Regions from separate parts of the Erwinia psychrophila genome, predicted to be linked through region 1. Evidence: predicted binding sites of a transcription regulator. Region 1 holds the regulator's gene; the other holds the start of a gene.
What was found. The regulator LexA, encoded in region 1, represses DNA repair genes until DNA is damaged. The targets are predictions, from matches to a motif close to TNCTGTATGTACATACAGNA.
Positions count from the first base shown of each region.

Region 2: dinB (DNA polymerase IV) is a predicted target of LexA. The motif match lies at 2,210-2,229, and genes of this name have one in related genera.

Region 1 covers NZ_JBCHVB010000010.1:75,845-80,057, reverse strand. The annotation lists gene plsB (glycerol-3-phosphate 1-O-acyltransferase PlsB) at 1-1,193, opposite strand, end outside; gene AAH446_RS18720 (diacylglycerol kinase) at 1,322-1,690, shown strand; gene lexA (transcriptional repressor LexA) at 1,798-2,406, shown strand; gene dinF (MATE family efflux transporter DinF) at 2,509-3,828, shown strand; gene AAH446_RS18705 (CsbD family protein) at 4,061-4,213, shown strand, end outside.
Region 2 covers NZ_JBCHVB010000002.1:398,678-402,890, reverse strand. The annotation lists gene pepD (beta-Ala-His dipeptidase) at 1-945, shown strand, start outside; gene dinB (DNA polymerase IV) at 1,139-2,194, opposite strand; gene dpaA (peptidoglycan meso-diaminopimelic acid protein amidase) at 2,435-3,169, shown strand; gene AAH446_RS07830 (class II glutamine amidotransferase) at 3,131-3,907, opposite strand; gene lpcA (D-sedoheptulose 7-phosphate isomerase) at 3,953-4,213, opposite strand, start outside.

The sequences.
Region 1 (4,213 bases):
GGATCGAGCAGGCGGCCCGTACGCGAGCGGCCTCCCTCAACGAAGTATTCGACGGAATAACCGCGGGTAAAGAGTTCGCCAAGGTATTCGCGGAAAACGGTGGAGTAGAGCTTGTTGCCCTTAAAAGTGCGGCGGATAAAGAACGCGCCTAACCGGCGGAAAATCGGCCCGGCGGGCCAGAAATTCAGGTTAATGCCGGCGGCGATATGGGGCGGCACCAGTCCCTGATGGTAAAGCACGTAAGAGAGCAGCAGGTAGTCCATATGGCTGCGGTGGCAGGGCACATAGACGATTTCATGGCCGTCCTGCGCCAGCTGACGCACGCGTTCGCCGCCGTTGACGTTAATTCCCTGATAGAGTTTGCTCCACGTCCAGCCCATGATGCGATCGGTAAGACGAATCGCCTCATAGGAGAAATCCGCCGCCACCTCTTCCATCAGCTCAATGGCGTTCTGCTGGGCCTTTTCATGGGAGATTTTTTTACTGCGCGCCTCATCCTCCACCGCTTTTGCGATGGCCTTCGACTGCAATAGCCGGTTAAACAGATCCTGGCGAACCGGCAGGCGCGGGCCAATCGCGGCCAATCGCTGGCGGGCGAAGTGCATTCTGGCCACGCGGGCCAGCTTCTGGGCGATCGATTTGTCCGTGCCGTGTTCGGTCGCCATACGACGCAGCGAAACCATCGGCGAGAAGCGCACAAAGCTGTCGCGCCCAAGCCACAACACGGCGAAAAATTTCTGAATTCCATTCAGCATGCGGAGATGCGGCTGGCTTTCGCCCTGCACTTCGCGACCCGGCGCGCGACCAAACATCACGGCGACCGGCACCATCTGCACGTCCAGCAGCGGATTGCTGCGGTGCAGATCGAGGTATTCGTGAAACAGTTTCACCGACTCCAGATTTGGCACGAAATAGGGGAAGACGCGCGGCCCGTCATGAATAAAAACGTGGCGCGGCAGCATGGCACCGTCAATCTCCAGCGGATCTAAAGGATCGGGCAGATCCTGTTTGCGGCACTGTTCACGCAGCGCCAGCAAATCGGCCTTTGAATCGTAAGGGAGCACATACATAATAGGGCGCGATGTATCCAGCCCCAGTTCAGCGACCGGCTCAGCGGGGATCGCTTTACTTTTCACAAAGAATTTAACTGGTAAATTCAATAATTTATAATATAAGTTACGCCAACCTGACATAGACAACATGAAGCCTCTTGTTAGCAAAGCGCCGCAAGCATACCAGAAAGCGCCAGTGAGATCTGTGATGTTGCAAAAAGTGCGCCACCCAGACATTGACGTTAAACATCACAAAGGGTTCCCTCATTATGGCAAATAACGTCACCGGTTTGACCCGGATCATCAAAGCGGCAGGGTATTCCTGGCAGGGATTGCGGGCCGCCTGGCAGCATGAAGCGGCTTTCCGCCAGGAAGCGGTCGCCGTCCTCGTCGCTATCATTCTGGCCTGCTGGCTGGACGTTGACCCGGTTACGCGTGTTCTTCTGATTGGCTCTGTGGTGCTGGTGATTATCGTGGAGATCCTCAACAGCGCCATTGAGGCGGTGGTTGACCGGATCGGCAGCGAAATTCATCCGCTGGCGGGGCGGGCTAAAGACATGGGATCGGCGGCGGTGCTGCTGGCAATCCTGCTCGCCATCGCGGTCTGGCTGATGCTTTTGCTGCCGCTTTTGCGATAGCCTTTCCAGAATTGCGTCATCTGCGGTTAATTCTTGATCTTTAGGTTTTCATCCTGCAAATACCTGTATATACTCACAGTCGACTGTATAAACAACCAGGGGGCGGGATGAAAGCACTAACGGCAAGGCAGCAGCAGGTTTACGACCTGATTCGCGACCATATTAACCAGACCGGCATGCCGCCGACGCGGGCGGAAATCGCCACGCAGCTGGGTTTCCGCTCCCCGAACGCCGCAGAAGAGCATCTTAAAGCGCTGGCGCGTAAAGGCGTGATTGAGATTGTCTCGGGCGCCTCGCGCGGCATCCGTCTGATGATGGAAGAAGAGACCGGACTGCCGCTGATTGGCCGCGTGGCCGCCGGCGAGCCACTGCTGGCCGAGCAGCATATTGAAGGCCACTATCAGGTCGATCCCGACCTGTTTAAGCCTGGCGCCGACTTCCTGCTGCGCGTCAGCGGCATGTCGATGAAGGATATCGGCATTATGGACGGCGACCTGCTGGCGGTGCATAAAACCCAGGATGTGCGTAACGGTCAGGTCGTGGTCGCCCGTATTGATGATGAGGTTACCGTTAAGCGCCTGAAGAAGCAGGGCAACGTGGTTCATCTGCTGCCGGAAAACAGCGAGTTCAAGCCGATCGTCATCGATCTGCGCGAGCATACGCTTTCGATTGAAGGGCTGGCCGTCGGCGTGATCCGCAACGGTAACTGGCTCTAAGCACAGATGCCCTGAAGCACGGCAAGCCCGTGCTGCGCTCCTGCCGCTGCGGCTTCCCCGGTCGCAGCGGATTTCTCTCCGGCCATCGCTGAGTTTATGCTGATGCGATTCTTCACCTCCTCCGATAAGCACCTCTGGCGCCTCGCGCTGCCCATGATCCTCTCTAATATCACCGTGCCGCTGCTGGGCCTGGTGGATACCGCCGTTATCGGTCATCTGGACAGTCCGGTCTATTTAGGCGGCGTGGCCGTCGGAACCACCGTGACCAGCTTTCTCTTTATGCTGCTGCTGTTTCTGCGGATGAGCACCACGGGACTGACCGCGCAGGCGTTTGGCGCGGGGGATAAACCCGCGCTTGCGAAGGCGTTAATGCAGCCGCTCATGATTGCCGCTGTCGCCGGTGTCGGCTTTATCCTCTGTCAGTCACCCCTTACGCAGCTGGCGCTGGGCCTGGTTGGCGGCGATCCGGCGGTGCTGCATCAGGCCGCTCTGTTTATGAATATTCGCTGGCTCAGTGCGCCCGCCATGCTGGGAAACCTTGTCCTGCTCGGCTGGCTGCTTGGGGTTCAGTATGCCCGGGCGCCCGTTATCCTGCTGGTGGTGGGCAACGTGGTGAATATTGTGCTCGACCTCTGGTTTGTCGTGGGGCTCGGCTGGGGCGTGGAGGGCGCCGCTGCGGCAACCGTAATTGCTGAATATTGTACGCTGGCAATCGGGCTGCTGATGGTGCAGAAGGTAATGAAGCTGCGGGGGATACAGTTCGCTTTACTGATAAAGTCATGGCGGGGTGATATTGGCCGTCTGCTCAGGCTCAACCGCGACATTATGCTGCGCTCGCTGCTGTTACAGCTTTGCTTTGTCTCACTGACGCTGTCCGGCGCACGCTTAGGGAGCGATATTGTGGCGGTCAATGCGGTGCTGCTGATGTTTCTGACCTTCACCGCCTATGCGCTTGATGGCTTCGCCTATGCCGTTGAGGCGACGTCAGGTGAGGCGTATGGCGCCCGGGACAGCCATAAATTACTGCGTGTCTGGCATGCTGCCTGCCGGCAGGCGGGACTGGTGGCTCTGTTATTTTCACTGATCTACGCGGTGACGGGCCCGGATATTGTGGCGCTGCTGACCTCACTACCTGAGCTTCGCCAGCGGGCGGATAGCTATCTTTTCTGGCAGATTGTCCTGCCGGTTTGCGGCGTGTGGTGCTATTTGCTGGACGGGATGTTTATTGGCGCCACGCGCGCAGCCGAAATGCGTAATGGCATGGCCGTCGCCGCGCTGGGTTATGGCCTGACCTTATTTACGGTGCCGGTGCTGGGTAACCATGGTCTGTGGCTGGCAATAACGGTGTTTCTGCTGTTGCGCGGCATTACGCTGTGGTGGGTGTGGCGACGGCACTGGCGTCATGGCACGTGGTTCGCTTAACGTCCCAAACTCTCTTACTGCGCAAGCCTCCGCACTGACCGTTCAGGTCAGTGCAATAGCGACTTTCTTTAGCGCCGGGTTGAGCTCGGATTTGTCGTAACGTGCAAAATCTTCATCTTCTACTACAATTATCCTTACGTCAGGCAATTAAGCAGCTTTTTATTTTGCTGTTAACCCATTGTCGGGACGAAAAGACTAATGCTGTTTACCCCAGAGGTTGAGGAGAGAAAAGATGAATAACGACGAAGCCGGCGGTAACTGGAAGCAGTTTAAAGGTAAAATGAAAGAGCAGTGGGGCAAGCTGACCGACGACGATATGACCGTTGTGGAAGGCAAACGCGATCAGCTCGTAGGTAAAATTCAGGAACGCTACGGGTATGCTAAA
Region 2 (4,213 bases), on a different contig from region 1:
GAAGAAGGTGAGGTCTATATGGGCTGTGCGGGCGGTATCGACTTTACCGCCACGCTGCCGGTCAGCCGCGAAGCGGTTCCCGCAGGCTATGAGCCTATCCAGCTGATCCTGAAAGGCCTGAAAGGCGGACACTCAGGCTGCGATATCCACGTCGGTCTGGGCAACGCCAACAAGCTGCTGGCGCGCTTCCTGTTTGCTCACGCGAAAGCGCTGGATCTGCGCCTGGTGGATTTCACCGGCGGTACGCTGCGTAACGCCATCCCGCGCGAAGCCATCGCCACGCTGGCCGTACCGGCGGATAAGCTGGACCAGCTGAAAAGCCTGGCGCTGGGCTATCTGGAAACGCTGAAAAACGAGCTGAGCCTGAAAGAGAAGAACGTTAACGTGGTAATTGAGAACGTGGCGGCTGGCGGCCAGGCGCTGACGGCAGAAAGCCGCGATGCCTTTATCGCGCTGCTCAACAGCACGCCGAACGGCGTTATCCGCAATTCCGACGTGATGAAAGGCGTGGTGGAAACCTCGCTGAACGTCGGCGTGGTGAAGCTGAAAGAAGATGAAGCCGTGATCAACAGCCTGGTCCGCTCGCTGATTGACAGCGGCAAAGCGTACGTGGTTGAAATGCTGACCGCGCTGAGCGATCTGGCGGGCGCCCGTTCGCTGGCCAAAGGCGACTACCCTGGCTGGCAGCCGGACGCGACCTCACCGGTTATGGCGCTGGTTGGTGAAACCTACGAGAAACTGTTTGGTAAAACGCCGAACATCCAGGTGATCCACGCCGGACTGGAGTGTGGCCTGTTCAAGAAGCCTTACCCAGATATGGATATGGTTTCGATCGGTCCCACCATCACCGGCCCGCATTCACCGGATGAGCAGGTGCATATTGCAAGCGTTGGCCTTTACTGGCAGCTGCTGACCGCCGTGCTGAAGGCGATTCCGGCGAAGTAATCTGCCGGCTGGCCATCCGCTGCCCTGAACGGCTGCGGATGGCCATTATCCCCGTCTTATCAAAGCAGTAAGACGCTGAGCCCCCCAGCGGCGGCTTCGGGCAAGCAACCCGTAGTAACCGCACCCTCTCCCAATCAAAACGCCCTTTCAGGCAGAGAAAAGCCAGATAAGCCGCGGGTTCATCCGCTCAGGCTTAGAGTCCCAGCAGCAGCTGTCGTTCCAGCTGTGGATTCAGCAGCGTGACGTGCAGGCCCACCAGCCTGACTCCCCGGCTGCCGCGGCGCTCGTCCCAGGTTTTTTTCGCCACTGCGATCATGTCTTCCTTGTTCAGTTCGGGCCAGACGTGCTCCTGCGTCGTCTGCTGAAAGTCATCAAACTTCAGCTTTACGCCCTGCCGGGCAATCAGCCGGTCAGGCTTGATTTTGATCAGGCGCCGCTCCAGCTCCTCATAGAGATAGTCGATAATCTCCAGGCAGGCTTCCCAGCTGTGAATATCCTCAGAGAGCGTCCGCTCCACGCCGAGGGATTTACGCAGGCGCTCCGTAATCACCTCCCGCTCATCAACGCCGTTACAGCGCTCCCAGAGCACGCGACCAAACTTACCGAAGCGCTTCAGGAGCGCAGCCAGATCGGTTTTCTGCACGTCGCCACAGGTTTGCAGCCCCATCTCCTCCAGCTTCTTTGCCGTCACCTTCCCTACGCCGGGGATCTTCGCCAGCGGCAGCGTCAGCAGAAAAGAGGAAAGTTCCGCCGGCGTGATCACGTACTGGCCGTCCGGTTTATTCAGGTCTGAGGCGATTTTGGCGACAAATTTAATCGGCGCGATGCCTGCCGAGGCGGTGAGGTTCAGCTCTCTGGCGATGGTCTGGCGGATCTCCCGCGCAATCAGCGTCGCCGAGCCCTGGCAGTGTGGGCTGTCTGAAACGTCCAGATAGGCTTCATCCAGCGAGAGCGGCTCAATCAGGGAGGTATAGCGGGAGAATATTTCGCGGATATGGGCGCTCGCCTCTTTATAAGCGTCAAAGCGGCCGGGGATCACTTTCAGATGCGGGCAAAGCTTTAGCGCCATCGCGGTCGACATGGCGCTGTGCACGCCAAATTTCCGCGCGGGGTAGTTGGCGGTACTGATAACGCCTCGTTTCAGGTGGCTGCCGCCAATCGCGATGGGGATATTACGCAGGCTCGGGTTATCGCGCATTTCCACCGCCGCGAAAAAGCAGTCCATATCAACATGTATGATCTTACGCATATCCCCCTCCGGCAGCACTGGATAAGTATACAGGCAACCTGGCCGATATCAATATGGCGATCGCGCGGCAAAGCGCAGCGGCAGAGGGTTTTACCGATTTTCTTACGGATTTTCGTCTCCGCTCACTTGATAAAAAAACAGACAATGCTAATGTGACGCACCGATAGCGGAATGTTCCGATATTGTCAGTTAACGCCTCCCCCGGCACCGCATCCACCCCGCTTTTTATAGGGAACCAGAATGGGCAAAATCGCACTGCTGTTTGCGATGTTTTTACTGCCAGCCGTCGTCTTCGCCAGCGTCCCCACCTACCCGGTCACCCCGCTGGCACCGGTAAGCAAAGAGTTAAAGAAGCAGTTACTCGGCACCCCTGTGTATATTCAGATATTTAAAGAAGAACGTACGCTTGAGCTTTATGGCAAAATCGGCAATGAGTACCGCCTGCTCGACAGCTACCGGATCTGTAATTTTTCCGGGGGATTAGGCCCGAAGCGTCGCCAGGGCGACTTTAAAAGTCCTGAAGGGTTTTACAGTGTGGGGCTTTCCCAGCTGAAGCCGGACAGCCGGTTTTACCGGGCAATTAACGTCGGCTTCCCGAACGAATTCGATCGCCAGCAGGGTTATGAGGGGAAATACCTGATGATCCACGGTAGCTGCGTCTCCGTGGGCTGCTATGCCATGACGGATACCTATATCGAAGATATCTACAATTACGTGGAAGCCGCGCTGCGTAACGGCCAGTCGCGCGTCGGGGTAAGCATCTATCCATTCAGGATGACCGACAGTAATCTGCAACGTCACCGCAATTCGGTCTACGCCAGCTTCTGGAAACAGCTACAGCCGGGCTATAACGAATTTGTGCAGCGCCGCGTGCCGCCCGCCGTCAGCGTCACCGCTGGCCGCTATGTGCTGAACGAGCCGGGTTCCCTGCTGGGTTCAACCGGCTCCGCGCTCGCGCTCACCGAGGCAAAATAGCGCCCAGTCGCCGGGTTCTATTTTGTGCCAGGTCTCATTGCCCGTCAGCGGCTGAGTGGCGATAACCGTGACCACGTCGTCTGGCGTGGTCTGCTTCTGAAAGTCGATCTCCACATCCTGATCCAGCAGGGTCGCCTTACCGAACGGCGCCCGCCGGGTGATCCAGAAGAGATTGGTTGAGCAGAACGCCATCAGATAGCGTCCATCCGACAGCAGCATATTAAACACGCCTTTCCCACGCAGTTCCCCCGCCAGCTCAGCGATATAGCGAAACACCGCAGGCCAGTTGCCCGGCGTACGCGGATAGCGCGTGGCCAGCTTATGCAGCAGCCAGCAGAAAGCATATTCGCTGTCCGTCTCGCCGACCGGACGGAACTGCCCGGTGTGCAGCTGACGATATCCCTTTAACTGCCCGTTATGCGCAAAGGTCCAGTTGCGGCCCCAGAGTTCACGGGTAAAAGGATGGGTATTCTCCAGACAAACTTCGCCCCGGTTAGCCTGGCGGATATGCGCAACGACCGAACAGGATTTGATCGGATAGTCCTGCACCAGCCGGGCAATCGGGGAGTTGAAGCTCGGCTGAGGATCTTTGAATGTGCGGCAGCCTTTTCCTTCATAGAAGGTGATGCCCCAGCCATCCTTATGCGGCCCGGTCCCCCCGCCCCGCTGCACCAGCCCGGTAAAGCTGAAACAGATGTCCGTTGGAACATTGGCGCTCATCCCGAGCAGTTCGCACATAGTGTCACCTCAAATGAAAAGGATGTGGAAAGGGCCTTAAGCCGGTTACTTCACCATCTCTTTTTCAATCAGCAGCATCAGGATATGGATCACTTTGATATGGATCTCCTGAATACGGTCAGCATAGCCGAAATGCGGTACGCGGATTTCCACATCGGCCAGGCCATCCATCTTGCCGCCATCTTTCCCGGTCAGGGTGATAACCTTCATGCCCTGCGCCCGCGCTGCTTCCACCGCCTTGATAATATTGGCCGAGTTGCCGGAGGTGGAGAGGCCCAGCAGAACATCCCCCGCCTTACCCACCGC